DNA from 4 places in the Streptomyces sp. NPDC102402 genome. Region 2 is predicted to be linked to each of the others. Evidence: riboswitches for the same ligand, from Rfam matches in the RefSeq annotation. Region 2 holds a riboswitch; each other region holds the start of a gene.

What was found. A riboswitch is a leader RNA that binds a small molecule or an ion and turns the genes downstream of it on or off. The one in region 2 is predicted to bind cobalamin.
Region 1: another riboswitch for cobalamin. It lies ahead of ACIRJR_RS20055 (energy-coupling factor ABC transporter permease); the one in region 2 lies ahead of ACIRJR_RS24170 (cobalamin biosynthesis protein).
Region 3: another riboswitch for cobalamin. It lies ahead of ACIRJR_RS09085 (ribonucleoside-diphosphate reductase subunit alpha); the one in region 2 lies ahead of ACIRJR_RS24170 (cobalamin biosynthesis protein).
Region 4: another riboswitch for cobalamin. It lies ahead of metE (5-methyltetrahydropteroyltriglutamate--homocysteine S-methyltransferase); the one in region 2 lies ahead of ACIRJR_RS24170 (cobalamin biosynthesis protein).

What each region holds. Positions count from the first base shown of each region.
Region 1 covers NZ_JBIWKR010000006.1:185,100-192,397, forward strand. Annotated here, with positions in the region: gene ACIRJR_RS20035 (amino acid adenylation domain-containing protein) at 1-1,305, shown strand, start outside; gene ACIRJR_RS20040 (energy-coupling factor ABC transporter ATP-binding protein) at 1,364-2,230, opposite strand; gene cbiQ (cobalt ECF transporter T component CbiQ) at 2,227-2,976, opposite strand; gene ACIRJR_RS20050 (energy-coupling factor ABC transporter substrate-binding protein) at 2,983-3,351, opposite strand; gene ACIRJR_RS20055 (energy-coupling factor ABC transporter permease) at 3,348-4,061, opposite strand; cobalamin riboswitch at 4,091-4,296, opposite strand; gene ACIRJR_RS20060 (hydroxyacid dehydrogenase) at 4,519-5,550, opposite strand; gene ACIRJR_RS20065 (carbohydrate ABC transporter permease) at 5,547-6,467, opposite strand; gene ACIRJR_RS20070 (carbohydrate ABC transporter permease) at 6,470-7,298, opposite strand, start outside.
Region 2 covers NZ_JBIWKR010000008.1:310,144-317,441, forward strand. Annotated here, with positions in the region: gene ACIRJR_RS24160 (putative cobaltochelatase) at 1-1,256, opposite strand, end outside; gene ACIRJR_RS24165 (cobyric acid synthase) at 1,253-2,839, opposite strand; gene ACIRJR_RS24170 (cobalamin biosynthesis protein) at 2,836-3,780, opposite strand; cobalamin riboswitch at 3,909-4,039, opposite strand; gene ACIRJR_RS24175 (hypothetical protein) at 4,188-4,409, opposite strand; gene ACIRJR_RS24180 (anion permease) at 4,422-5,672, opposite strand; gene ACIRJR_RS24185 (class II aldolase/adducin family protein) at 5,952-6,611, shown strand; gene ACIRJR_RS24190 (alpha/beta hydrolase) at 6,681-7,298, shown strand, end outside.
Region 3 covers NZ_JBIWKR010000002.1:915,242-922,539, reverse strand. Annotated here, with positions in the region: gene ACIRJR_RS09105 (GntR family transcriptional regulator) at 1-85, shown strand, start outside; gene ACIRJR_RS09100 (DUF3311 domain-containing protein) at 372-539, shown strand; gene mctP (monocarboxylate uptake permease MctP) at 536-2,170, shown strand; gene ACIRJR_RS09090 (GNAT family N-acetyltransferase) at 2,319-2,822, shown strand; cobalamin riboswitch at 2,862-2,998, shown strand; gene ACIRJR_RS09085 (ribonucleoside-diphosphate reductase subunit alpha) at 3,131-5,527, shown strand; gene ACIRJR_RS09080 (ribonucleotide-diphosphate reductase subunit beta) at 5,527-6,543, shown strand; gene ACIRJR_RS09075 (hypothetical protein) at 6,540-6,752, opposite strand; gene ACIRJR_RS09070 (GlxA family transcriptional regulator) at 6,834-7,298, shown strand, end outside.
Region 4 covers NZ_JBIWKR010000009.1:242,604-249,901, forward strand. Annotated here, with positions in the region: gene ACIRJR_RS25645 (hypothetical protein) at 1-542, shown strand, start outside; gene ACIRJR_RS25650 (hypothetical protein) at 815-1,861, shown strand; gene cobF (precorrin-6A synthase (deacetylating)) at 1,950-2,741, opposite strand; gene metE (5-methyltetrahydropteroyltriglutamate--homocysteine S-methyltransferase) at 2,911-5,229, opposite strand; cobalamin riboswitch at 5,392-5,608, opposite strand; gene ACIRJR_RS25665 (S1 RNA-binding domain-containing protein) at 5,924-6,508, opposite strand; partial or broken gene ACIRJR_RS25670 (isocitrate lyase) at 6,634-6,881, opposite strand; gene ACIRJR_RS25675 (alpha/beta fold hydrolase) at 6,925-7,298, opposite strand, start outside.

The DNA of each region.
Region 1 (7,298 bases), on a different contig from region 2:
CTCCGGGCCCTGTTCGCGGCACCGACCGTCGAGGGCGTCGACCGCCTCCTGGGACGCGCCGCCGGGGAGGAGGACCCGGGCCACTCCGTCGCGCTCGACCTCGCAGCCGAGGTCAGGCTGCCCGCGGACATCACGGGTACGGGCCGTTCCGTCGCCGCTCCGGAGGCCCCGGCCGCCCGCAGAGCCCTCCGCCCCGGCGCCCGGCCCTTCCTGACCGGCGCTTCGGGATTCCTCGGCGCCTTCCTCCTGCGCGACCTCATCGAGACCACCGACGGCCCGGTCGACTGCCTCGTACGGGCCGGGGACGAGCGCCGCGCTGCCCAGCGGCTGCGGGCCAATCTGGAGCACTACGGCCTCTGGCGCCCCCGGTACGCGGACCTGATCCACCCCGTGCCGGGCGACCTCGCCGCCCCGGGGCTGGGGCTCTCACCCGAGACCAGGGCAGCCCTGCTCCGCCGGCTCGGCCCCGTCCTGCACAACGGCGCGCACGTCAACTTCGCCGCCGGGTACGGCGATCTGCGCGCCGCCAACGTGGCCGGCACGGAGGAACTGCTGCGCCTGCTCGCCGACTCCGCCTCACCCGGAATGCACTACGTCTCGACCACCGGCGTCTACGCCCCGGTGGACGGCACGGGCAGCACCACCATCACGGAGGAGACCCCGACGGGCCCGCCGTCCGGCCTGCCGGACGGCTACGCGCAGAGCAAATGGGTCGCCGAGGGGCTGGTCGCCCTGGCCCGCGGACGCGGCCTGCCCGTGACCGTCCACCGACCCGGCCGCATCAGCGGCGACACCGTCACCGGTGCCTGTCAGGACCGAGACCTGCTGTGGCAGCTCATCAAGGGATGCCTCCAGGCGGGAGCGGTGCCGGACCTGCCGTACGGGTCCACGGACTGGGTGCCCGTGGACCACGTCAGTGCCGCGGTCGTCGCGGTCGCCCTGACAGGGCGGGACGGCACGGAGACCTACCACCTCACCAACCCGGACGCGCCCGGTCTGGAACGCGTCTTCGAGGTGGCGGTCCGTCTCGGGCACGACCTGCGGACCGTGCCCGCGTCGCAGTGGCAGGCCCTCGTCGCGGGACAGCACGACAACGCGGCCCAACTGTTCCTCGGGGAGGAGGGGCGGCCCAGGCACGACGCCCGGGACCACCGCCGCTTCGACTCCCGCCGGACGGCCGGCGCCGCGGCGGCCCTGGGAGCGCACCTGCCACCGCTCACCGACGAGGTCCTGACCCGCTATCTGACGTACTTCGAGCGAACGGGCTTCCTGCCTGCCCCGCACCGCGCACCGGCCGGCCGATAGCCCCGCACCGCCCACCGGCCGGCCGAAAGCGCCGCGCCGGTCCTTCCGGCCGTCGCCGTCAGGACTCCGCGGGGGGCCGGACGGCGACGACCGGCGGGACGAAGTCCGCCGCGAGCTGCTCCGGGGTACGGGGGCCCGCAGCGGTCTCCTCCAACAGACCGTGAGCACGCAGGAGCTGCGTGGTCGCGATGCCCCACGGCAGCCGGAGTCCGGCTTCCCGCAGCAGATCCGTCCGGGCCAGCGTCCCGGGCGCCGGACCGGCCCGGACACCGGCCGGGGTCAGGAGCGCGACGTCGTCGGCCCACCGCAGGGCGAGATCCACGTCGTGGGTGGCCATCACGACGGTGGTGCCACCGCCGCGGAGGGCGCCCAGCGTGTCGAGCAGGCGCTCCTGACCGTCCGGATCGAGCCCGGCGGTCGGCTCGTCGAGGATCAGCACCCGGGGCCGCATCGCGACCGCGCCCGCGATGGCGGTCCGCTTGCGCTGCCCGTAGGAGAGCAGGTGGGTCGGCCGGTCGGCCAGAGCGGTGATGTCCAGGGCGGTGAGGGCCTCGTCCACCCGGGCCCGCACCTCCGCGTCGGGGAGGCCGAGGTTCAGCGGCCCGAACGACACGTCCTGGGACACGGACGCGGCGAACAACTGGTCATCCGGATCCTGGACCACCAGCTGGACCGTCGTGCGCAGCCGGGTCAGTCCCTTGCGGTCGTACGAGACCGGCCGGTCGTCGACGGTCAACTGGCCCGTCTTCGGGCGCAGTCCACCGCTCAGGAGCCGCATCAGCGTGGTCTTGCCGCTGCCGTTCCTGCCGAGCAGCGCGAGCGCGCGCCCTTCACACACCTCGAAGTCGAGGCCGCTGAGCACGACGGGACCGTCCTCGTACGCGAAGGACGCGCCCCGCAGGGCGAGGAGCACGGGATCGCTCATGACAGCAGCCTTTCCAGGGCGAAGGTCAGGGCGGTGAGGGCCGCGAGCAGTGTCACGCTTGCGGCCGTGAACCGGACGGAGATCCGGGCCTCGGGCACCAGGACGCGCAAGGTGCCGTCGTATCCGCGCCCGGCCAGCCCCGACTGGAGCCGTGCCGCCCGGTCGAAGGCCCTGACGAAGGCGGTGGCCCCCAGCCCGGCCAGGGAACGCCAGGAAGCCGCCCGGGTGGTGTGGCCGAGCCGGGCCGCCTGGGCCTCCCGGATCCGCCGCACCGAGTCGAGGAGCAGGAAACTCATGCGGTAGGTCACCAGGGCGACGTCCACCACCGCCGCGGGCACCCCTGCCCCTACCAGGCGGGGCAGCAGGTCGGACATCGGCGTGGTGAAGGCGAACAACAGGACACCGAGTGACGCGGCCGAGGTGCGCAGCAGCAGCCCGCCGGCACGGACCGGACCTCCGTCGGCCAGGCCGACGAGCCCTTCGGGCCCGCCGACCTGTACGAGGAGTGTCGCCGCCCCGGTGACGCAGAAGCCCAGCGGCACCCGGTACGCCCGCCACAGGTGGCGGGCCGTCACACCCGCCGGACCCAGGAGCAGGACGACCGCGGTGAGGAGGACCAGGGCGGCCCCGGGCCACGGCGGCAGCGAGATCGCCAGCACCGTGAGTCCCAGGCCGAGCACGGCCTTGTCGAAGGGGTGGCGGCGGCGCCAGCGACTGCTGTGCGCCGCCGCGTCGATCGGCAGCACGCGCGCTCAGGCCCCCCGCGCGGAGGTCTCCCCGGTCCCGGAGGGGGCATCCCCGCCGCCCTGTGGTGTCCCCGCGCGCGGTTCGCCCTGCCGGCGCCCGCGCCGCAGACCGAAGTAGTAGGCGAGGACCCCCGCGCCGAGTGCGGCCTGGAGGGCGAACAGCGCCGACTCGATCTCTCCGGAGGGCGGTTCGTACAGCGGGGAGAACCAGGGTTCGTAGTCAGGGGCGATCTCGGTGATCGCCGTCTCCGCCTGGGCGTCCGCACCGGCGAACGGCTCCTCCTTGCCGTCGCCCAGGCCGAGGACGAGCGGCAGGACGGCCAGGGCGGCCACGACGAGCAGCAGAAGGGCGTTGATCTTCGTGTTCTTGTTCATCGGGCCACCGCCTCGGTCTTCTCGTCCGCTCCGGTCCTGGCCCGCCTGCCGGCGAGGAACACGCCGAGCCGGGTCAGATCTCCCTTGCTGGACTGCACGAGGAGCCGCATCACCAGCACGGTCAGGAGCCCCTCGCTCACCGCGAGCGGGATCTGGGTGACCGCGAAGATGGAGCCGAACTTCCCGAGCGCCCCGAGGAACCCGGTGCCCGGGTCCGGGAAGGCGAGCGCGAGCTGGACGCTGGTGACGCAGTAGGTGGACAGGTCGGCGACGAACGCGGCGAAGAAGACCGCGACCATCAAGCGCACGCCGTACAGGCGCAGCAGCCTGAACACCGCGTAGCCGGCCCAGGGCCCGACGATCGCCATGGAGAAGACGTTGGCACCGAGCGTGGTCAGGCCGCCGTGCGCGAGCAGCAGTGCCTGGAACAGCAGGGTGATGGTGCCCAGGACCGCCATGATCGGCGGCCGGAACAGGATGGCGCCCAGCCCCGTGCCCGTGGGGTGGGAACAACTTCCGGTGACGGAGGGGATCTTCAGGGCGGACAGGACGAAGGTGAAGGCTCCGGAAGCGCCCAGGAGCAGGGTGCTCTCAGGATTCTCCCGGACCTCACGTGTGAGTGACCGGACTCCGTGGACGACGAACGGCGCGGACGCGACACCCCAGGCGATCGCGTGCGCCGGAGGCAGAAAACCCTCGGCTATGTGCATGGCTCAGCAGACCCTCTCCAGCACCTCGTGGATGGTTGAAGTGCCTTGGCCGGTCTCCTGGCTGACGGGTGACACCGCCCGGCTCCGCCTTCCCGGGTCACAAGGACCCAGTGGCTGCCCGCGAGGGCCGGAGCCGGACTTCCCGATCACAGTGGCGAGGGCCGCACCGGCATCACACCGGATTTCCCGTTCACCAAGGCGTGGTGACAGTAGTGCCAGGTGGGGGGCGATGACAAGCGCGCCCAGCCGCCCGCGGCCGTGGAAGCCCACCGCCGCGACCGGCCCCGCCGGGGCCGCCGCACGGCGGGCGCGGCGGGGCCGGAGCGGCCCCGCCCGCCCCTGGCCCGGCCTGTACCCGCCGGCAGCTCCACGCACGTCTCCGCGTCGGGGACCCCCGCCGCGGAGACGGCTCAGGCGCTGTGGACGGACCCACCTTCCCGAAGAGGTGGCCGGCGGTTCACGCCGTGTGCGACAGCATCTCCCCCCGGACGGGGTCGGCGTAGGGCAGCCGGTGGCCGTACCTCTCCAGTTCGTCCAGCGCGGCGTGCGTCATCCGGGACAGTTCGTTGCCGAGCGACCCCGCGATGTGCGGAGTGAGCAGGACGTTCGGGAGGTCGTAGAGGGGCGAGTCCGCCGGCAGGACCTCCGGTTCGGTCACGTCGAGCACCGCGTCGAGCCGCCCCGACAGCAGCTCGGCGGTCAGCGCGGCCGTGTCGACCAGCGAGCCCCGCGCGGTGTTGATGAGTGTGGCACCGTCCGGCAGCAGCGCGAGCCGCCTCCGGTCGAAGAGGTCCCGGGTCTCCGGCAGCTCGGGAGCGTGGATGGTCACCACATCGCTGGAGCGCGCCAGTTCGTCGAGCGACACCGCGTGTGCGCCCAGCGCTGCCGCCCCGGCCTCGTCCAGATACGGGTCGTACAGCAGCACCCGCAGGTCGAAGGGGCGCAGCAGCTCGATCACCCGCCGCCCGATCCGGGACGCCCCGACGATCCCGACCGTACGGCCGTAGTTGCCCGCGTCGCCGATGACGTCGAGGGCGTTCGTCCGGGCGCGCCGGACGCCGTACTCCCGCTGGGCGGCCAGGACCCGCTTCCCGGCGAAGAGGATCGCCGCCACGGTGTACTCCGCGACCGGAAGCGCGTTCGCCCCGGCGGCGGACGCGACGGTCAGCTTCCGCTCCCAGCAGGCATCGGTGATGTGGTGCTTCACCGAACCGGCGGCGTGGACGACGGTACGCAGGCGGGGCAGCCGTTCCAGCACGTCGGCGGTGAGCGGGGGGCAGCCCCAGCCGGTGAGCAGCACCTCCGCCCCGTCGAGCGCGTCCGCCACGGCCGGGTCGCCGAAGTCGTGGACCACGAGCGAGGGGTCGGTGTCGGCGACCGCCACCAGCCGGGCGAGGGATGCCTGGTCGAAGAGCGCGTCCCGGACCGAGGGTTCCATGGCGAGCACCGTGCGGGGCCGGTGGTAGGCGGTGGGGGAGGGGGACGTCATTTGACGGCTCCTGCGGTGAGGCCCGAGCGCCAGAAGCGCTGCAGCGATACGAAGGCGACGGCGAGCGGGACGACGGACACCAGCGACCCGGTGATGACGAACGAGTAGAGCTGGGGCTCCTGGGGAAGCGTGGCGTTCCAGTTGAACAGGCCCAGGCCGACGGGGTAGAGCGCCGAGTCGTTCAGCATCACCAGGGGCAGGAAGAAGTTGTTCCAGCTGCCGGTGAACGAGAAGAGGAAGACGGTGACGAAGGCGGGGGAGAGCATCGGGAGGGCGACGGAGCGGAAGGCGCGCAGCTCGCTCGCGCCGTCGATCCGGGCCGCCTCCAGGGTTTCGCCGGGGACGTAGGTCTCCGCGAAGACACGCGACAGGTAGACGCCGAAGGGGTTCACCAGGCCGGGGATCAGCACCGACCAGTACGAGTTGACGAGCCCCACCTCGGATGCCATCAGGTACATCGGCAGCGAGATGACCGTGTGCGGGACGAGGATGCCCAGGAGCACCAGTGCGTAGAGCTTCTCCTTGCCCCACCAGTCGTACGTGGCGAAGGCGTAGCCGGCGAGGAGCGAGACGAGGGTGGAGGCGAGCGCGCCGACGACCGAGTACAGCATGCTGTTGGCGAGCCAGCGGCCGAAGACGCCGTCCTGGTAGGTGAACAGGTCGGAGAGGTTCGTCAGGAGGTTGAAGTCGGCGAGCTCGAAACCGGGGCTCGCGAACAGGTCTCCGTTGCTCTTCGTCGCGTTGACCAGCAGCCAGCTCAACGGCATCAGCGTGTAGACGGCGACGATGCCGAGCAGTGTGGTGACGAGGGCTTTCGAGGACCAGGACGGTGTGGAGATCCGCGAGGGCCGGTCGGCCCCGGGGCGTTTCGGTGAGCGGGTGGCCGGCAGGGTGCGAGGGGGCGTCGCGGTGGTCATGGTCACGCCTCCTTCCAGCGGTTGCCGAGCTTGGTGATCACGAAGGAGAGTCCGGCGCCGAGCAGGGCCAGAAGCAGCGAGGCAGCCGCGGCCAGGCCGTAGTCGTGTTCGGTGAAGGCGGCCTGGTAGATGTACATCACCGGACTCCAGTCCTGGGAGACGGCGGACGAGCGGCTGCGCAGGACCTCCGGCTCGTTGAAGAGCTGGATGGCGCCGACGGCGGTGAAGAGCATGGTCAGGACGACGGAGGAACGGATCATCGGCAGCTTCACGGACAGCGCCGTGCGCAGCTGGCCGGCCCCGTCGACGACGGCGGCCTCCAGGGTCTCCTTCGGGACCGCCTGCAGTGCCGCGTAGAAGATCACCATGTTGTAGCCGATCCACTGCCAGGCGGCGGCGTTGGCCATGGAGAAGACCACCCCGTCCGGGCCGAGGAAGTCCCACTCCACGCCCAGGGTCCGCAGGAGGTCGATGACCGGGCTGAGCCCTGGTGTGTAGAGGAATCCCCAGATGATCGCGGCGATCAGGCCGGGTACGGCGTGCGGGAGGAAGTACGCCAGCTGGAAGAACTTCCTCGCCCTGGCCATCGCCGAGTCCACGAGCAGGGCCAGGGCGAGGGCCCCGCCGACCATCACGGGGATGTAGACCAGGCAGTAGAGGGCGATGTGCAGGAAGCCGCGGTGGAACGAGGGGTCACCGAGGGCGCGCAGGTAGTTGTCGGCGCCGACGAACAGCGTCTCCGTGCCGCCGAAACCGAGCCCGCTGGTGGCCTGTTCACGGAACAGGCTCATCCACAGGGAGTACCCGACGGGGACGATCAGCGTGGCGGCG
Region 2 (7,298 bases):
CCCAGCCCCGGCACGCTGAGCATCTTCGTGCGGAACGGCTCACCGGACCGCACGGGCTGCCGCTCCCCGGCGCCTCCGCCCGGGGCGGGCGCGTCGCCGCTCCCGTTCTGCTCCGGGCCGGGCGCGTCGGTACCGCCGTCGTCGGGACCACCCGTGTCGGTACCGCCGTCGTCGGGGCCACCGCCCTGCGGGGGCACCCCGCCGCCGGGCCCGTCGGGGTCCGGGTCGTCGTCCCCGCCGTCGCCGTCCGCCGCGTCCTGGAGGGCCTCGTCCAGCTTGTCCTCGTCCAGGCCGGGCGCGTCGAACGGATTGCGCCGGCGCCGGTGGGGGAGCGCCAGGAGCGCGGCCTGCCGGACGTCGTCAGCGACGACCTCGTCCCGCCCCGCCCACGCGGCCAGCGCCGTCGCCGTACGCGCCATGACGATGTCGGCGCGCATCCCGTCGACCTCGAAGGCCGCGCACGTCGCCGCGATCTGCCGCAACACGCCGTCGCCGAGCACCACACGGGGCAGCAGGGCGCGCGCGGCGGTGATCCGCTCGCGCAACGCGGCCTCCTCGTCCGCCCACCGTGCGGCGAAGCCGGCCGGATCGTCGTCGTAGGCGAGCCTGCGCCGTACGACCTCGACCCGCAGGTCCGTCTCGCGCGAGGCGGCCACCTCGACGGTCAGCCCGAAGCGGTCCAGCAGCTGGGGACGGAGCTCGCCCTCCTCCGGGTTCATCGTCCCGACCAGCAGGAAGCGGGCGGCGTGCCGTACGGAGACACCCTCGCGCTCGACGTACGAGGCGCCCATGGCCGCGGCGTCGAGCAGCAGGTCCACCAGGTGGTCGTGGAGGAGGTTGACCTCGTCCACGTACAGGATCCCGCGGTGGGCGTCGGCGAGGAGCCCCGGTTCGAAGGCCTTCACACCCTCCGACAGCGCCCGCTCGATGTCCAGCGCCCCGACGAGCCGGTCCTCCGACGCCCCGACCGGCAGCTCCACGGTCCGCGCCGGGCGCGACACGCCCGCCGCCGCCTCGTGGGGGCCGTCGGGACACGCCGGGTCGGGCGCTCCGGGGTCGCAGGAGAAGCGGCACCCCGCCACGACCGCCACCTCCGGCATGAGCGCGGCGAGCGCCCGCACGGCGGTGGACTTGGCGGTCCCCTTCTCACCCCGGACCAGCACCCCGCCGACGGCGGGACTGACGGCGTTGAGCAGGAGCCCCAGCCGTAGATCGTCCTGCCCGACGATGGCGGTGAAGGGATACGGCGTGCTCACGGAGCCTCCTCTGTAGCGATCACATCAGTACGTTCCGGGCCGGCCGCACCGGGCGCCGCACGCGGGGGAGCCGGCACGGCGGGCGCCCCCGGAGCGAGGAACGGCAGCCCCTCGGGCGCCCCGCCCTCGATCAGCCGCCACAGCGCGTCCGTGTCCGCGTGTTCCTCGATCAGGTCACCCAGCCGGTCCAGCTGTTCCTCCCGCAGCGCCCCGAAGCTGGTGTCCGGCGCCGCCGTGAACCGCCGCCCCGCGGCCCGCGCGACCTCGCCCAGGAACGCCCGCCGGAACGCGTCGCTCTCCAGCGACCCGTGCCAGTGCGTCCCCCAGACCGAGCCCACCCGGCAGCCGTCCAGGAAAGGCTCACCGCCCCGCACGTCGGCGACCCCGTGATGGATCTCGTACCCCTCCACGGGTTCCCCGAGCGCCGACCCGACGGGCCGCTCCAGGACCTTCTCCCGGCCGAAGCGGACGCGTACGGGCAGCAGCCCGAGCCCCTCGACCAGACCGGCCCGCGACTCCACGTCGTCCTCGATCCGCTCGCCGAGCACCTGGAAACCGCCGCAGATCCCCAGCACGGGCCGCCCCTCGGCGGCCCGCCGGAGCAGCGCGTCGGCGAGTCCTCGCTCCCGCAGCCACGCGAGCGCCTTCACGGTGCCGCGTGTCCCGGGCACGATCACGAGGTCCGCGTCGACGAGCTCCTCGGCCCGGTCCACGAACCGCACCACCACACCCGGCTCGGCCGCCAGGGCGTCCACGTCGGTGAAGTTGGACATCAGCGGTACGGCGCACACCGCGACCCGCAGTACGTCCTCGCCGTGCGGGGGCGCCACGACCGACTCCCGTACGGTCCCGCGCATCGAGACGCGCAGCCCGTCCTCCTCGTCGATGCCGAGCCCGTGGGCGTAGGGCAGAACCCCGTACGTCGGCCGCCCGGTGAGACCGAGCAGCATGTCGAGGCCGGGTTCCAGCAGCGACACGTCACCGCGGAACTTGTTGACCAGATACCCGGCGATCAGCGACTGGTCCTCGGGGCTCAGCAGCGCCGTCGTGCCGAAGAACGAGGCGAACACACCGCCGCGGTCGATGTCCCCGACGACCAGCACCGGGAAGCGGGCGGCCCGCGCGATGCCCATGTTGACGATGTCCGTGCGCCGCAGATTGATCTCGGCCGGACTGCCCGCCCCCTCGCAGATCACCGCGTCGTACGTGGAGCGCAGCTGCTCCAGACAGTCCGTGACCGTCCCCAGCAGCGCCTCCTGCCGCCCTCCGTGGTAGCCGCGCGCACTCATCTCGCCGACCGGCTTCCCCATCAGGACGACCTGGCTGGAGCGGTCACCGCCGGGCTTGAGCAGCACCGGGTTCATCAGCGCCGACGGCTCCACCCGGGCGGCCTGGGCCTGCATCGCCTGGGCGCGGCCTATCTCCGCCCCCTCGCGGGTGACGAAGGAGTTCAGCGACATGTTCTGCGCCTTGAACGGCGCGACCTTCACCCCCCGGCGGACCAGCCACCGGCAGATCCCGGCCGTGACGACGCTCTTGCCCGCGTCCGATGTGGTTCCGGCGACCAGCAGCCCGCCGCTCATGTGGCTCTCCGTCCCATGGCCAGGCGCCCCGCCGCACACACGGCGAGGGCCAGCACACTCACCCGGTGCGACAGCCGCACCGCGCGTTCGATGTCCGCGACCCGCACCTCCCGGCCGGCCTCCCCGTTCAGCACCGGCCGGTGCTCCACCCGTCCGCCGTACGCGAGTGTCCCGCCGAGCCGCACGCCGAGCGCTCCGGCGAACGAGGCCTCCACGGGGCCCGCGTTGGGGCTCGGATGCCGCCCCGCGTCCGCCCGCCAGGCCCGGACGGCCTCGCGCGGACGCCCTCCGGCGGCCACGGCGAGCGCGGCGGTCAGCCGCGCGCCCGGCCAGCCGGCCAGGTCGTCGAGCCGGGCCGAGGCCCAGCCGTAGCGCCGGTGGCGGGGCGACTTGTGCCCGACCATGGCGTCGAGCGTGTTGACGGCCCGGAAGCCGACCAGCCCCGGTACACCGCCCAGGGCACCCCACACCAGGGCCCCCACCACTGCGTCGGAGGTGTTCTCGGCGACGGACTCCACCACCGCGCGGGCGATTCCGGGGCCGTCCAGGGCCTGCGGATCGCGGCCGCAGAGATGCGGCAGCCGCTCGCGGGCCAGCTCGATGTCCCCGGCCTCCAGCGCGCCGCCGATGGCGCGGGCCTCCCGGCCCAGCGACGTACCCCCGACGACGGACCACGTGGCGGCGGCCGTCAGTGCCACGGCGGCGGCGGGACGGTTCCGTACGGCACGGGCGGCCAGCGCGGCGGCGCCCGTGGCGCCTCCGGCGCAGACGAGCGTGTGCAGGGCGCCCCAGCCGCGGTGGTCGCGCCACAGCCGGCCCTCGACGCCCGCCGCGGCGCGCCCGAAGGCGGCGACGGGGTGGCCACGCCGGGGATCACCGAGCAGCAGGTCGCCGATCAGGCCGGCGACGGCGCCGTACGCGAAGACGCGGTCGGCTCGCACCGCTCAGCCGGCCGTCGCGCCTCGAAGGGCCTTCGTGACAGGTGGTGCGCCGACCGACGCAGGGCAGCCAGACATGGCGTGTGTCCTCACTCAGGGTCCGCGCCCTGGTTCGACGTGACCGGCGACGAGAGTCTCCTGGCTCCCCGGATCCGCACGTCCTCCGGCCTTCCGGTCCGCGGTGGCGGGCCGTGGCTTCCGTGTGGAGGCTGCTCCCCGGTGACAGTGGCGGGACCGCGCCGGATTCGCACCGGCTTCCTCTCCTGTCGCCGTAATGGCTCCGGCAGTCCACCACGCCCCGTGAACGCCCGTCAACCTGCCGTTGACCTGCGAGGCTTCAGTGTGCTGAGACGCACACCGGGCCGGACACACCTCGGTGTGTCCGGCCCGGTGCGCGTCCGCGCGGGTGATCAGGCGACGATCAGGTAGATCCCGTACGCGACCGCCGCCGCGCACAGCGCGAAGCAGGCGTACGCGCCGGTGCGCGCCAGGGCTCCGGCGCCGGAGCCCTGGGACGTGGACGTCTGCCTGGCGAGGCCCGTGATGCCGAGGGTGAAGAGGCCGACGAGCGCGACGGTGATCACGAGGCTGACGCCGAAGACGGAAGCGAGAGCTGCCCAGTCGATGTTCATGCGGTTCTGTCCTTACACCGTGGCCGGTCGGGCCGGGTCGGCCTGGGTGTCCGGGGCGGGGATCGTGGTCTTGAGTTCCGGGACGGCCACGCCGACGGGCGGCGGGCTGACGGCCGCGATGGCGGTCGTGACGACGCCCGCGGGTTCGGAGGCGCCCTCGTTCACGTTGGTGTGGTCGACCGGCTTGCGGCGCGACAGGAGCCAGATGGCGCCCGATCCGGCGACGAGCAGGACGGCGACCACCGCGACACCCCAGGGGCCCTGCTTGGTCAGGAACTCGGCTCCCGCGCCGACCAGGCCGGCGGCCGGAAGCGTCAGGCCCCAGGCGACGAACATCCGGGTGGCGGTGGACCAGCGGACCACGCCCCCCTTGCGTCCGAGGCCCGCGCCCATCACCGCGCCGGAGCAGGACTGGGTGGTCGAGAGGGAGAAGCCGAGGTGCGAGGAGGCCAGGATGACCGTGGCCGCGCTCGTCTGGGCGGCGAAGCCCTGCGGCGGGCGGAGGTCGGTGAGGCCGCTGCCCATGGTGCGGATGATGCGCCAGCCGCCGAGGTAGGTGCCCAGCGCGATGGCGATACCGGCGGAGGCGATGACCCAGACCGGCGGGTTGGAGCCGGGGGAGAGGACGCCGCCGGTGACCAGGGCCAGGGTGATGATGCCCATGGTCTTCTGCGCGTCGTTGGTGCCGTGGGCGAGCGAGACGAGACCCGCGGAGGCGATCTGGCCCGCGCGGTAGCCCTTGGCGGTCGACTTCAGCTGGGCCTCGTCGGTGATCTTCCGGTTGAGGCGGTACGTCAGCTTCGTGGCCAGCAGTGCGGCGACACCCGCGACGAGGGGCGCGGCGATCGCGGGCAGCAGGACCTTCGTGACGACGGTGCCGCCGTTGATCGAGGACCAGCCGGCCGACATCACCGCGGCACCGATGAGGCCGCCGAAGAGTGCGTGGGAGGAACTGGAGGGCAGGCCGACCAGCCAGGTCAGCAGGTTCCACAGGATCGCGCCGACGAGCGCCGCGAAGATGACCTCGGTTCTGAGGCCGTTCTCGTTGATGATCCCGCCGGAGATCGTCTTGGCGACCTCCACCGACAGGAACGCGCCGACGAGGTTGAGAACGGCGGACATGGCCACCGCTGTCTTGGGCTTGAGAGCGCCGGTCGAGATGGTGGTGGCCATCGCGTTGGCGGTGTCGTGGAAACCGTTCGTGAAATCGAACACGAGAGCTGTCACGATCACGATCGCGAGCAGCAGCGTGATGTGTTCCATTTACCCAGGCAATCGTTCGACGTCATTGGCACGTGGAACGTAAGCAACCAGGGTGAACGGAAGATGAACTGGGCAGGGCGGCGTGGTGACCCCAACCGTGTGTGCCGGTTCCGCTTGTGTGCGCGGAGAACATCCGGAGGCTCTCGCTCCGGGGCGTGGGCCGGGCGTGGGCGGGGCGTGGGCGGGGCGTGGGCCGGGGCCGGCCCCGCACCTGTCGTCATCCCTCGGCCCGATGTGTCCCCCGGAAGAGACATCGGTCACCACCCCTAGGATCCCCGCATGGGTGACGAGCGGCAGGACGCGATCGAACAGGCGTGGCACGGAGTCGTCGCGACGGCCCGGCGGACGGCGGCGGACGGCCTGGTGGTCGGCACCTCGGGCAACGTCTCGGCCCGGGTCGGCGACATCGTGCTGGTCACCCCCAGCGGGGTTCCCTACGACCGCCTGGGTCCCGGCGACGCCGTCGGCGTCGACCTCGAAGGGCGTCAGGTCCTCGGCGGCCTCGTCCCGACCAGCGAGCTGGCGCTCCATCTGGCCGTCTACCGCGAGAGCGACGCCGCAGCCGTCGTCCACACCCACGCGGTGCACGCCACCGCTGTCTCCACCCTCGTCCACGAGGTGCCGCTCATCCACTACGCCGCCGCCATGATGGGCGGCCCCGTCCGCACGGCCGCCTACGCGCGCTACGGGACGCGGGAGCTCGCCGACAACATGCTGACCGCGCTGCGCGGCCGCACCGGCTGCCTCCTGCGGAACCACGGGACCGTCACGTACGGCAGCACCCTCGACGAGGCCTACGACCGCACCGCCCAGCTCGAATGGATGTGCAGGCTCTGGCTCACCGCGAGCTCCGTGCCCGGCCACAGCCCCGCCCTCCTCTCCGCCGCCCAGCTGCGTGACGTGCAGGAGGCCCTGGAGGGCTACGGCCAGCCCGGCTGAACCCGGGGCGCCGCTCCGTACGGCCCCTGCCCACTGGCAGAGGGCGCCCAGGCCCAGGACACTGGAGCCGTGCGCCAGGCAACAGCGGCGGCAGTGGCCGCAACCTCGATCCTCGGCGCCGGCGCGGCAGCGGTCGCCGCCGGCCGCTACGCCAGCGACGTCGCCCTCGGGGCGTCCTCGCCGCGTCCCTTCCCGGCCGACCGCCGTCTCACGGTGCACGCCACCGCCGCCGGGCAGGTCACCCTGACCCGCTCCTTCTCCGCGCTGCGCCCCGGTACCTACGGCCTGGCCGGCCGGGGCGTCCACGCGGTCGTCGGCCCGGCGGCGGATCAGCCGCCCGGCTCTTCCGGCGCCTCCGCCGACACCGTCGTACGCCGGCTGGAACGCGTCACCCTCGGCAGCCTGAAGCCGGGCACCCGGGTCCGCCTCACCCCGGAGCTCCACCGCGGAGACCCCCTCGCCGCCCTCGGCCTCGCGTACAAGGAGGTCGAGGTCCCCGGAGAGCTCGGAGCCCTGCCCGCCTGGTTCGTGCCCGGGGCCCGCGACACCTGGGTGATCACCGTGCACGGTCTCGGCACCACCAGGGACCACCCCCTCAACGTGATGGGGTTCCTCCACGACCAGCAGTTCCCGGTGCTCGACCTGGCCTACCGGGGCGACCCGGGCGCCCCGCGCTCCCCGGACGGG
Region 3 (7,298 bases), on a different contig from region 2:
CGGTGAACCGGTGGAGTGGGTGCGCTCGGTCTACCGGGGCGACCGGTACAAGTTCGTGGCCCGCCTGAAGCGTCCCACCGACTGAGACGTCTCTGGACCTCCGGCGCGCGACCGATCCCCCTGTCCCCCCAGGGGGATCAGTCATTTCGGGCGACACCGGACCGTTGCAGGACCGCAATGCGGACGGGGGGTGACGGTGACCGGGCCTCTCGCCTAGATTTCCTGCGCATTACACCAGGTGATCAGCGAGGGGACGGAGTCGCCACATGTCAGAGGAAACCGATGCGCACCCACCGACAGCAACGACAGCACCGACGGTGACACCCGCCAGGGTGGTCATCGCACTCTGCCTGATCGCCCCGTTCGTGGCGATGCTCTGGGTGAGCTCGTACGCGAAGGTCGAACCGACCTTCATCGGCATCCCGTTCTTCTACTGGTACCAGATGCTGTGGGTGCTCGTCTCGACCGCGCTGACCATGATCGCGTACAAGCTGTGGCAGCGTGACCAGCGCGCCCGCAAGGGAGGTGCGTCCGCGTGAAGGACGGCGTCAACGGCGTAGCACTCACCGTATTCATCTTCTTCTTCCTGGCCGTCACGGTCATCGGATTCATGGCCGCACGCTGGCGCAAGGCCGAGAACGAGGCGAGCCTCGACGAATGGGGCCTGGGCGGGCGGTCGTTCGGCACCTGGGTCACCTGGTTCCTGCTCGGCGGCGACCTCTACACGGCGTACACCTTCGTCGCGGTGCCCGCGGCGATCTACGCGGCGGGCGCGGCCGGCTTCTTCGCCGTCCCCTACACGATCCTCGTGTACCCGCTGATCTTCACCTTCCTGCCGCGCCTGTGGTCCGTCTCGCACAAGCACGGCTACGTCACCACCTCGGACTTCGTCCGGGGCCGCTTCGGCTCGAAGGGGCTCTCGCTGGCGGTCGCCCTCACCGGCATCCTCGCCACGATGCCGTACATCGCGCTCCAGTTGGTCGGCATCCAGGCCGTGCTGGACGTCATGGGCGTCGGCGGCGGCGAGAACACGCACTGGTTCATCAAGGACCTGCCGCTGCTGATCGCGTTCGCCGTCCTCGCCGCGTACACGTACTCCTCGGGGCTGCGCGCACCCGCGCTCATCGCGTTCGTCAAGGACGGCCTGATCTACCTGGTCATCGCGGTGGCCATCATCTACATCCCGATAAAGCTCGGCGGCTTCGACGACATCTTCGCCAAGGCGGGCGAGGCCTTCTCCGCGAAGAACGACGCCGCCGGCAAGCCCGTCGCGGGCCTCGTCCCGGGCGACATGGGCCAGTGGGGCTACGCCACGCTGGCACTCGGCTCGGCGCTGGCGCTCTTCATGTATCCCCACTCGATCACGGCGACGCTCTCCAGCCGCAGCCGTGAGGTGATCCGGCGCAACACCACGATCCTGCCGCTGTACTCGCTGATGCTCGGTCTGCTCGCCCTGCTCGGCTTCATGGCGATCGCCGCCGGGATCAAGGTCGACAACGGCCAGCTCGCGATTCCCCAGCTGTTCGAGAACATGTTCCCCGACTGGTTCGCCGGCGTGGCCTTCGCCGCGATCGGCATCGGCGCCCTCGTGCCCGCCGCGATCATGTCGATCGCCGCCGCGAACCTCTTCACCCGCAACATCTACAAGGACTTCATCAAGCCCGACGCCACCCCGGCCCAGGAGACCAAGGTCTCCAAGCTGGTCTCGCTGCTGGTGAAGGTCGGCGCGCTCGCCTTCGTCCTGACCATGGACAAGACGGTCGCGATCAACTTCCAGCTGCTGGGCGGCATCTGGATCCTCCAGACGATGCCGGCGCTGGTGGGCGGCCTGTTCACCCGGTGGTTCCACCGCTGGGCACTGATCGCGGGCTGGGCGGTCGGCATGATCTACGGCACGGTGGCCGCCTACGGCGTCGCCAGCCCGACCCAGAAGCACTTCGGCGGGTCCTCCAAGGAGATCCCGGGTATCGGCGAGATCGGCTACATCGGTCTCACCGCGTTCGTGCTGAACGTCGTCGTGGTGGTCGTGCTGACCTTCGTCCTCAACGCGGTGAAGGCCCCGGCAGGCATCGACGAGACGTCCCCGTCCGACTACACCGCGGACGTGGGCGACCCCGGCGTCCAGGAGAAGCTCCCGCCGGCCACGGTGGGCGCGCCGGGAGGTCACTGACCCACGGCGGCTCCCGAGCCCGAGGAGGCCCCGGCAGGGCGAACAGAACCCCTGCCGGGGCCTCTTCGCGCGACCGGCCCCCGACGGTCCCGGTGCCACGGCCGAATCGGGGGAGCGCCGGTCCGGCACTCTGCGGCACACTGCGCCCATGGACGTATCGATCAGACCGATCCGGGCCACGGAGCACCAGGAGCTGGGCGAGATCACCGCCCAGGCGTATCTCGGTGACGGGCTTCTCGACTTCGGCGCCGAAGATCCCTATCTGGAACAGCTCCGCGCCGTGGACCGCCGGGCGGCCGAGGCCGACGTGCTGGTCGCGGTGGGGGCCGACGGCGACGTGCTGGGCGGTGTCGCCTACGTCCCTCCCGGCAGTCCGTGGGCCGACATCGCCGGGGAGGGCGAGGCGGAGTTCCGGATGCTGGCCGTCTCACCGGCCGCCCGTGGACGGGGAGCGGGCGAGGCGCTCGTACGGGCCTGCGTCGACCGGGCGCGGGCCGCGGGAGGCCTCTCCGGGATCGTCCTGTCGACGCATCCGGCCATGCACGGCGCCCACCGGATCTACCGGCGCCTGGGCTTCGCGCGCTCCCCGGAACGGGACTGGAGCCCACTGCCCGGCCGCCCTCCACTCCTCACGTACCGTCTGGATCTCTGACCTTCGCGACACAAGATGTGGGGGCTTCTTCAATCAGCAGCCCCCACATGTATGCTCGACCTCGCTGTCGTCGCAGGGGAATCCGGTGCGAATCCGGAACTGTCCCGCAACGGTGTGATCGGTGCGCTTTTCCGCACCGCGGAGTCCGAGGACCTGTCGACAGCGCGTCCGGCTCGACCGAACCGGACGACGAGACGTCCGGGCTTCGCGGAGAGCCGGTGGACGCCGCGCACCGTGCTGCCCTCTCCGGGTGCCGTGTCCGGCTGCCCCGTATCCGCAGGCCCTGAGCCCAGCGAGGGATAGCCCCAGTGACCATCGCGCCAGCAGACCCGGTTTCAGCCGCGGAACTCGAAGGCCGCACGACCGACGCGCCCGGGACCGCACTCCTGCGGACCCTGACCGGTCTCACCGCCGATCTGCCCGACACCGACCCCGGACGGGTCGCCGCCGCCGCGCTGCGCGGCCGCAACGCGCGGTCGGACGAGGCAGAGCTGAGGTCGCTGGCCACCGAGGCCGCCGCCGGCCTGATCTCCGAGGACCCGGCCTACTCCCGGCTGGCGGCCCGGCTCCTGACTCTGGCCATCGCGGACGAGGCGGCAGGCCAGGGCGCCGTCTCCTTCTCCGCCTCGGTCGCCGTCGGACACCGCGAGGGCCTGATCGCCGACCGCACGGCCGAGTTCGTCACCCTGCACGCGGACGCGCTGGACGCCCTGGTCGACCAGGCGCTCGCCGACGGAGCGGACGACCGCTTCGGCTACTTCGGGCTGCGGACACTGCACAGCCGGTACCTGCTGCGTCACCCGCTCACCCGTGAGGTCGTCGAGACCCCGCAGCACTTCATGCTGCGTGTGGCCGCCGGGCTCGCCGAGGACACCTCCGAGCACGCCCTGGGCGAAGTCGCCGCGCTGTACGGCCTGATGAGCCGGCTCGACTACCTGCCGTCCTCCCCCACCCTGTTCAACTCCGGCACCCGGCACCCCCAGATGTCCTCCTGCTACCTGCTGGACTCGCCCAAGGACGAGCTGGACTCGATCTACGACCGCTACCACCAGGTGGCACGGCTCTCCAAGCACGCGGGCGGCATCGGTCTGTCGTACTCCCGCATCCGCGCCCGGGGTTCACTCATCCGGGGCACCAACGGGCACTCCAACGGCATCGTCCCGTTCCTGAAGACGCTGGACGCCTCGGTCGCCGCGGTCAACCAGGGCGGCCGGCGCAAGGGCGCGGCAGCCGTGTACCTGGAGACCTGGCACGCGGACATCGAGGAGTTCCTGGAGCTCCGCGACAACACCGGCGAGGACCAGCGGCGCACGCACAACCTCAACCTCGCGCACTGGATCCCGGACGAGTTCATGCGCCGCGTCGACGCGGACACCGAGTGGTCGCTGTTCTCTCCCGCCGCGGTCCCCGAGCTGGTCGACCTGTGGGGCGAGGAGTTCGACGCGGCCTACCGGGCGGCGGAGGCCAGGGGACTGGCCCGCAAGACCATGCCGGCGCGTGAGCTGTACGGCCGGATGATGCGGACGCTCGCGCAGACCGGGCAGGGCTGGATGACGTTCAAGGACGCCTCCAACCGAACGGCGAACCAGACCGCCGAGCCGGGCCGCGTGGTGCACTCCTCGAACCTGTGCACGGAGATCCTGGAGGTCACCGACGACGGCGAGACGGCCGTCTGCAACCTGGGTTCGGTCAACCTGGGCGCCTTCGTCGAAGGCGGCTCGATCGACTGGGAGCGGCTGGACGCCACCGTGCGCACCGCCGTGACCTTCCTGGACCGGGTCGTCGACATCAACTTCTACCCCACCGAGCAGGCCGGGCGCTCCAACGCCCGCTGGCGGCCGGTGGGCCTGGGCGCCATGGGCCTCCAGGACGTCTTCTTCCAGCTGCGCCTGCCCTTCGACTCCCCGGAGGCCCGCGCGCTCTCCACGAAGATCTCCGAGCGGATCATGCTCGCCGCCTACGAGGCGTCCTGCGGCCTCGCGGAGAGGTCCGGCCCGCTGCCCGCCTGGTCCGAGACCCGGGCCGCCCGTGGTGTGCTGCACCCCGACCACTACGACACCGAGCTGAACTGGCCGGAGCGCTGGGACGCCCTGCGCGCCAGGGTCGCGAAGAGCGGGATGCGCAACTCACTGCTGCTCGCCATCGCGCCGACGGCGACGATCGCCTCGATCGCCGGGGTGTACGAGTGCATCGAGCCGCAGGTCTCCAACCTCTTCAAGCGCGAGACGCTCAGCGGCGAGTTTCTCCAGGTCAACGGCTATCTCGTGGCGGAACTGAAGAGGCTCGGCGTCTGGGACGCCCGCACCCGTGAGGCACTGCGCGAGGCGAGCGGCTCCGTCCAGGGCTTCGCCTGGATCCCCGATGACGTGCGGGCGCTGTACCGCACGGCGTGGGAGATCCCGCAGCGCGGCCTGATCGACATGGCGGCGGCCCGTACGCCGTTCCTCGACCAGAGCCAGTCGCTCAACCTGTTCCTGGAGACGCCGACGATCGGCAAGCTCTCCTCGATGTACGCGTACGCCTGGAAGCAGGGGCTGAAGACGACGTACTACCTGCGTTCGCGCCCGGCGACCCGGATCGCCCGCGCGGCGTCGGGCAAGGCCGCCGCCTCCGCCCCCATTCCCGTACAGCAGGCTTCGGCGCCCGACGCGGACGCGATCGCCTGTTCCCTCGAAAACCCCGAGTCCTGCGAGGCCTGCCAGTGATGAGCTCCGACAACGCCAAGAACCTGCTCGACCCGGGCTTCGAACTGACCCTGCGCCCCATGCGCTACCCGGACTTCTACGAGCGCTACCGGGACGCGATCAAGAACACCTGGACGGTGGAGGAGGTCGATCTCCACTCCGACGTCGCCGACCTCGCCAAGCTCTCCCCCGGTGAGCAGCACATGATCGGCCGGCTGGTCGCCTTCTTCGCCACGGGCGACTCGATCGTCTCCAACAACCTGGTGCTGACGCTCTACAAGCACATCAACTCGCCCGAGGCGCGGCTGTACCTGTCGCGTCAGCTGTTCGAGGAGGCCGTGCACGTCCAGTTCTATCTGACGCTGCTCGACACCTATCTGCCCGACCCGGAGGACCGCGCGGCGGCCTTCGACGCGGTCGAGGAGATCCCCTCGATCCGCGAGAAGGCGCAGTTCTGCTTCCGCTGGATGGACTCGGTCGAGAAGATCGAACGCCTGGAGACGAAGGCCGACCGCCGCCGCTTCCTGCTCAACCTGATCTGCTTCGCCGCGTGCATCGAAGGACTGTTCTTCTACGGCGCGTTCGCCTACGTCTACTGGTTCCGCTCGCGCGGTCTGCTGCACGGTCTGGCCACCGGTACCAACTGGGTGTTCCGTGACGAGACGATGCACATGAACTTCGCCTTCGAGGTCGTGGACACCGTCCGCAAGGAGGAGCCGGAGCTCTTCGACGACGAGCTCCAGCAGCAGGTCACCGACATGCTGAAGGAGGCCGTCGAGGCGGAGCTGCAGTTCGGCCGGGACCTGTGCGGTGAGGGGCTGCCCGGCATGAACACCGAGTCGATGCGCCAGTACCTGGAGTGCGTCGCCGACCAGCGGCTCACCCGGCTCGGTTTCCCGGCGCTCTACGGTTCGGAGAACCCCTTCTCGTTCATGGAGCTCCAGGGGGTGCAGGAGCTGACGAACTTCTTCGAGCGGCGGCCCTCCGCGTACCAGGTGGCGGTGGAGGGGTCCGTCGGCTTCGACGACGACTTCTAGACCCTCGCCCAGGACCTCACGTGGGGGCGCCGTGCGGCCGTGACCGGCCGCGCGGCGCCCGCCGTCTCGGGGGATCGCACCTCCCCGCCCCGTTGCGCCTCTCTCAGCGCGCGGTCGATCCGGCGCTCCCTTGCGAGCCCGGCCAGCGCGGGAAGCAGGACGAGGGTGAAAAGTGCGGCTATGGACAGGTAGCTCATGAATGTGTTCATGGCTCCACTGTCGCCCCTCCGAAGCAATCAGAGCAGTGGCAGGACTGTCGCACAGCATCGAATTACTGCCACACTGGCGTCATGCTGAACAATGTCGCCGTCCTGGTGCTCGACGATGTCCACCCCTTCGAACTCGGGGTGCTGTGCGAGGTGTTCGGACTCGACCGCTCCGAGGACGGCCTGCCGGTGCAGGACTTCGCGGTGGTCTCGGCAGAGGGGCGGGCCCTGCGCACCCACGCCGGATTCACGATCAGCACCCCGTACGGACTGGACCGCCTGGCGGAGGCGGACCTCGTCGCCGTGCCGGCCGGCAGCAGCTTCACGGACAGGGAGTACCCCGAGGAGGTCCTCGAAGCCCTGCGCCAGACCGTGGCGCGCGGCGCGCGGGTGCTGAGCGTCTGCTCCGGGGCGTTCGTCCTCGGTGCCGCCGGACTCCTGGACGGCCGCCGCTGCACCACCCACTGGCGGCACTCGGGGACACTCTCCCGGCGCTACCCGAAGGCCGTCGTGGAGCCTGACGTGCTCTACGTCGACGACGGTCCGGTC
Region 4 (7,298 bases), on a different contig from region 2:
CCTTGGAGCTGAGCAAGGAAGTGCGGGCCCGGATCGGGGACTGGAGCAAGTGGGAGGCCGCCGGCGACGCGGTGGACAGCCGGTACGCGTCGTACCCGGGGGAGTTCTACACGGGCAATCTGTCCGTCGCACCCGGGTGGAAAGTCGGCGGCTGGGCCGCCTGGGGCTACACCGACCCCAGGCCCCAGTTCTGCCCGGCCTGCGACACCACGATGGTCCCCCTGCTGACCATCCCCACCTTCGAATGGGATGCCGGCAGCCGCAGCTGGATCCCGGAGAAGGATCACGAAGAACCGAGTCCCATCAGCCCGTCCTCCAACCACACGAGCCCGGAGGGTCAGGCCGTGATCGACATCTTGCGCGCCCGAGGCCTTGAAGTGCACGACCGCGGTCGCGTCCCCCGTGACGTCCGCGTCGCACCGCTCGGCACCGACCCTGTCCCAAGGCAACCGACCGCCATCCAGATCGCCAGCGGCCACAAGCAGCAGCTCTACGTCTGCCCGACATCGCCGGAGCATCCCCACACCGAGCTGATGCAGTAGCCGCTGTGGCGGAGGTCTCCACGACGGTCGGCGTTCGATCTCGAGACCTACAGGCAGCGCATCACCGTCGACCGGTGCATCAACCGCCTGAAGCAAGCGGCCACGGCATCGCCACGGGCCGCGAGAAGACCGCGACCAACTACCCGGCCCAGACTCCATATCGCTGAGATCTTCCTCTGGACTGCCGGCTGACTCAGAGAAGGTGTGTGGTGTCAGACGAGGTGGAGCGCTCGCTCACCCCGTTGTCAGACGCTGCTGGCAACATGCCCGCTATGAATGCCACGTTCACCACCCCGCCGAGGCCGTTCGACATCACCGCGCTCTTCCCCCAACTGGCCCCGCTGGCGCGCACGGCGACCCGGCTGCACCCGCGGCCCGGATCGCCGACCGTGCACGACAGCTCCGTCGGCGGGCCGCTCCTGTGGCCCGCCGACGAACCGTGGCCGCACTGCGAAGAACCGCACGACAAGCATGCGGCGCTCAGGATCAACTCCCCGGACGACATCCGGCTCCAGCGCCGCGTTCTCACCGCAGCAGCCGAGCGCCTGTACCTCGACCCCCAGGCACCCGAGTGGACCCCCGAAGAACAGGAGACCTTGGATCTGATCAGGGCGGGCCGCCCATGGTTCGACGGCCCGATCCCTCTCGTGCCCGTCGCCCAGTTGTACGCCCGCGACATCCCCTTCCCCTGCCCGCCGGACGCCGACCTGCTCCAAGTCCTGTGGTGCCCCTTCGATCACGAGATGGCGCACCCGAAGACCGCCCTCTTCTGGCGGTCCTCCGCCACCGTCACCGACGTCCTCGACGCACCGCCCGAGCCGCCGATCGTCCAGGACGGCTGGTACCTCCCGGAGCCCTGCTCATTCTCACCGGAGCAGATCACCGAGTATCCCAACCCCATGGAGCTGGACAAGGAGATCCGGGACCAGCTGGACGACATGAGCCGCTGGGAGACGATCGACCCCGCGCAGTACAACGCATACGCCGACGATCCGGGCGAGCTCTACCTGAACAACCTCTGCACCGCCCCCGGCTGGAAGACCGGCGGCTGGACCCTCTGGAGCCCCACCGACCCCGTCGACCGCGCCTGTTTGGAGTGTGGCACCGAGGCGGTCCCGCTCCTCACCATCGCCTCATGGGAAGGGGACGGTGGCAGCGCGACCTGGACCGCCAAGGAGGACCGGCCGACCCCGGGCCCGCCGCCCCTCGGCGCCCGGGACGGCAACTTCACCTTGATCGACATCACCGGCGGCAACAACCTGCAGCTCCACGTTTGCCCGTCCTCCCCCTACCACCCCCACTTCGAACTGCTCCAGTGAGCCGTCGCGGAAGTCCTCCGCACCACCGTGCAGGGCCGATCGGCACCCAGCCCAGCGGCCTTGCACAGCATGATCCAAACAAGAGTCCCTAGCCCTCGGTGCCGTCGGGGTGGATCCTCAGCAGACAGGTATCCATGATCCACCCGCGCTCGGCGCGGGCCTCGGCGCGCACCCGGCGGATGCGGTCGGAGACCTCGTCGAGCGGTCCGGAGACCAGGATCTCGTCGGGGGTACCGATATAGGCGCCCCAGTAGATCCATATGCCGCTGCCGGCAAGGTGCCTGAAGCTTTCGTGGGCGTCGAGCATGACGACGATGTCGCCGTCGTCGTTCGGGAGGCTCTCGGAGAGCCGTCGGCCGGGAGTGATGTGGACCGGCCGGCCGACCCGGTTCAGACTGATGCGGTGCCGGGCCGCCAGAGCGGAGACGCTGCTGATCCCGGGAATCACCTCGTAGGAGAACGCCACCTCCTCGCGGGCCCGGATGTCATCGAGGATCGCGATGGTGCCGTCGTACAACGAGGGGTCACCCCATACAAGGAACGCACCGCACTGCCCCGGGGCCAGTTCTTCGCGAATCAGCTCCTCGCAGACGTCGGCACGCCGACGACGCCAGTCGTGAACCGCGTCGGCATAGCCCGCGACCTGTTCCTGGGAGCGGTCACGCCGGGGATCGTCGGCCTCGACGACGCGATACGGCGTCGTCACGTGCTCATCGAGGATGTCCCGTCGCAACCGGGTGAGGGAGTCCTTCCCGTTGCCCTTGCCCAGAACGAAGAAGACATCCGCTCCGCGCATGGCCTTGACGGCGGCCAACGTCAGATGGTCGGGGTCACCGGCTCCGATGCCGATGACCAGAAGACGCCTGAGCCCGGTACTCATCCGGTGGTGTTCCTCTCATGGGCATCCTGGCCTTCCCGCCGGGGCCGCCGCACCTGGGGTGAGCCGAGGAGCGCTGTGACGACCTCATCGAGGTCGGGGGACTTCTCCACTGCTCGCTGTGCTGCGGCCGGGGCGCCTGAGGGGCGCCCCGGCCTTCGGAGTGTTCCGGTCAGCAGGCGGGCAGTTCGCCTCGGACCGTGCGTGCCGCGGTGACGAGGTTCTCGAGTGACGCCCTGGTCTCGGGCCAGCCTCGGGTCTTGAGGCCGCAGTCGGGGTTGACCCAGAGCCGTTCGGCGGGGATGGCCTTCAGCCCCTTGCGGAGCAGTGCGGCGGCCTCCTCGGCGTCGGGCACGCGCGGCGAGTGGATGTCGTACACGCCGGGACCCGCCTCGCGCGGGTATCCGTGTGCCGCCAGCTCGCGGGCGACCTGCATGTGGGAGCGGGCGGCCTCCAGGCTGATGACGTCGGCGTCCAGGTCGTCGATGGCCTGGACGATGTCGCCGAACTCGGCGTAGCACATGTGGGTGTGGACCTGGGTGTCCGGCCGTACGCCGCTGGTGGTGAGCCGGAACGACTCGGTCGCCCAGGCCAGGTAGGCGGCGTGGTCGGCCGCACGCAGGGGCAGGGTCTCGCGCAGAGCGGGCTCGTCGACCTGGATGACCGAGGTGCCCGCGTGTTCCAGGTCGTTCACTTCGTCGCGCAGTGCGAGTGCGACCTGGCGGGCGGTGTCGCCCAGAGGTTGGTCGTCGCGGACGAAGGACCAGGCGAGCATGGTGACCGGGCCGGTGAGCATGCCCTTGACGGGCCGGCCGGTGAGCGACTGGGCGTACGTCGTCCAGCGCACCGTCATCGGTTCGGGGCGGGAGACGTCGCCGGCCAGGACCGGCGGGCGGACGTAGCGGGTGCCGTAGGACTGGACCCAGCCGTGCTGCGTGGCGAGGTACCCCGTCAGCTGCTCCGCGAAGTACTGCACCATGTCGTTGCGCTCGGGTTCACCGTGGACCAGGACGTCCAGGCCGGTCTTCTCCTGGAAGGCGATGACGTCACCGATCTCGGCCTTGATGCGGTCCTCGTATCCGGCGGTGTCGATGCGTCCGGTCCGCAGGTCCGCGCGGGCGGTGCGCAGTTCGGCGGTCTGCGGGAACGAGCCGATGGTGGTCGTCGGCAGCAGGGGGAGGCCGAGGTGTGCGCGCTGGGCGGCGGCCCGCTCGCCGTAGGGCTGGGAGCGGCGGCCGTCGGTGTCGGTGATCGCGGAGGCCCTGGCCCGTACTGCCGGATCGCGGGTGACAGGAGAGTCGGAGCGGGAGGCGAGGTCGGCGCGGTTGGCGGCGATCTCGGCGGTCACCGCGCCGGTGCCCTGGGACAGCCCCTTGGCCAGGGTGACGATCTCGGCGGTCTTCTGCCGGGCGAAGGCGAGCCAGCGCAGGATCTGCGGGTCGATGTCCTTCTCCGGCGCGGTGTCCAGGGGGACGTGCAGCAGGGAGCAGGACGCGGCTACATCGACCCGGTCGGCGAGGCCGAGGAGCGTGGCGAGGGTGGCCAGGGACTTCTCGTAGTCGTTGATCCAGATGTTGCGTCCGTTGACGACACCGGCGACGAGCCTCTTTCCCGGGAGCCCGCCGACGGCGGCGAGGTCCCGGAGGTTGGCTGCGGCCGCGCCGGTGAAGTCCAGCGCCAGGCCCTCGACCGGGGCCTTCGCCAGAACAGGGAGAGCCTCGCCGAGCCGGTCGAAGTAGGACGCGACGAGCAGCTTGGGGCGGTCGGTGAGGGCGCCGAGGTCCCGGTAGGTGCGTGCGGCGGCGTTCAGCTCGGCGGATGTGCGGTCCTGGACCAGAGCGGGCTCGTCGAGCTGCACCCACTCGGCACCGGCGGCGCGGACATCGGCGAGCACCTCCTCGTACACCGGCAGGAGGCGGTCCAGAAGGGTGAGCGGTTCGAAGTCGGCCGGTGCTCCGGGTGCGGGCTTGGCGAGCAGAAGGTAGGTGACAGGGCCGATGAGCACGGGCCGGGCGGTGTGTCCGAGCGTGAGGGCTTCCTTGAGCTCGGAGACCTGCTTGGAGGAGTCCGCGGTGAAGACGGTGTCCGGGCCGAGCTCGGGCACGAGGTAGTGGTAGTTGGTGTCGAACCACTTGGTCATCTCCAGCGGGGCGACGTCCTGGGTTCCGCGCGCCATCGCGAAGTAGCCGTCGAGAGAGTCGGCGTGGACGGCCTCGCGGTGCCGCTGCGGGACGGCGCCGACCATGACGCTGGTGTCCAGGACGTGGTCGTAGTAGGAGAAGTCTCCTGTGGGGAGCTCATGGATGCCGGCATCCGCCAGTTGCCGCCAGTTGGACCGGCGCAGTCCGGCTGCCGTCTCCTGGAGGGCGGCGGCGGTGATCCGGCCCTTCCAGTAGCCCTCGATGGCCTTCTTCAGTTCCCGGTTCGGGCCCTGGCGGGGGTAGCCGTACACGGTGGCTCGTGCCGCCGCGGCCGCGGGCTTCGCTGTCACGGAAATCTCCTTCGCGAGATGACTCCTTGAGATCCCGGAGACAGGACACGGACGCGAAGGGATGACGCACCGGACGGAACACGTGCACGCCCTCGGCGTGAGGTTCTGCCTGGTATGTACGCCGACCCGCCCACGAGGTCACCGGGATATCCGTACGCGAGTGGTCGCGTACGGGCAACGGGCAGGTCTTCGGACTCGCGGGCACATCTGCCGGGGCAGACTCCTACTGGCCGTCGCTTCCCGGATCCGTCCGGATCCAGTGCTCTTGACGGCGGTCGTTCCCACTCACCGCTGCGGGGCAGTCCCGGATTCCCACCGGGTTCCCTCTTGCGACGCGTCTGCCTGGCGGGCAGGGCGAACCAGCTGCACCGGCCACCATAGAGGGTCGAGCGCTCCTCGGACGTCGCCGTCCAGATCCCCGGGACGTGACGTGAGCCACCGGGGCCGTCCGGCGGGGAGCGCAAGCGGGGCGGGCAGCAGACCACCGTCCGCCGCCCGCCCTCCTCCACAGCACCGCCGAGCCTCTCGGCCCGGCAGCGACCCGGTGTTCCTCAGGCGTGGAACCCGCGACCGATCCCGCCACCTGCCACAACGCCCGTTGCCGACCGGAGGAGATGGCCGCGGCCGTGCCCACTCGGCATCTGTGAGATCGCCCCGCCCCATGCTCACCTCAACGATCCGGGCACGGAGGCCGTCACGTGGGCAGCACGCCCCCTGCGTACCGGCCGCTCTCCGGACTGGAGAGGAACACCCGGCGGCCTGGCAGATCGACTTCCCGGACGACGACGGCAATCTCATCTCCGACCTCGAAGCCCTCTGCCGGACCCGCCGCAGGGCGCCCGTCGATCTCTCTGGACGGGACCAGCCCCAAGATTCCGTCCTCGAGCTCGACGAAGATGCCGATGGGAACCACCTTCGCAACCGTCCCGCGGAATTCCTGGCCACCCACCGTGCGTTCGGCGAAATCCTGGAAGGGGTCGCGCTCCAGTGCCTTCAAGGACAGCCTGGCCTCGGCGTTGTAGGTGTCGAACCCAAGGAACTCGCAGGCGACACGCTGCCCCACCTGAACAACATCGGTGGGATGATCGAAGCGCCGCCAGGACAGTTCGGGGATACCGAGGAACCCGACACCGGGCAGGGTGGGATGATCAGGCCCGTCGTCCAGGGCCACGAAGACCCCGAACCGTTCGACCGCCGCGACGGTGCCGGACAGGATGTCGCCGCAGTGCAGGGACTCCAGGAACGCCCAGAGTTCCGGGCTCTCAGACTGCCGATCCATACCCGCAACCCTGGCACACGACGTCATGTGCCAGCCATGTCCGCAAGCTGAAGCGACCGCCGCGGTCACGCCGTTCGATCCGACGGACCGTGGAAGGCCGGCCGCAGCGATTCACACAGGCCCTGGTGGAACTGCTGTTCCTGGGTGGAGCCGGTCAGCGCGGTGGTGGAGGAGGCCGGGTTGACTGCCGTAGAGATCTGGCCGAAGCAGCCGGTGCCGACCTCACGCTGTGCTGCACCGCGCTGAAGCCGTACTCCTGTGCTGCGAACCCGTGCTCCTGGATGTCGACGTAGGCGGTCATGCCGTGCTCGGCGTAGCCGCGGGCCAGGTGGATCATGCCGTGGACGAGGGAGTGGGATCCGGCCTGGGCGATCAAGTTCCGGACGCCGTCGGAAGCCGGAGTACCGAGAACGGGTTCAGCCTTGGAAGAACCCGATGAGCTTCGGCGCGAGTTTCTTGGGCGCCATGACCACCGCTCCGTGATTGAGGCCCTGGAGCGTGTGATGGCCGGCGTCGGGCAGCACCTCCGTGACCGCCCGCGCGGCGCTCTGGAAGCCGTCCGGGCTCTTGGACCCGGTCATGACCAGGGTCGGTGCAGTCGCGGGCGACCACATCCCGGCGGTGAGGGGTCTGCCCTGCTGGGTGTCGCCCATGACCGCGATGTCGTAGGGCAGGGTAGGGGCCATCGCCTTGAGGTTCGACCACACTCCGGGCATCAGCCGCATCGATCCGACCATGAACGCGGGCATGCCCTGGGCCTTGGTCATGAAGACCTTGACCGCCTCGCCGC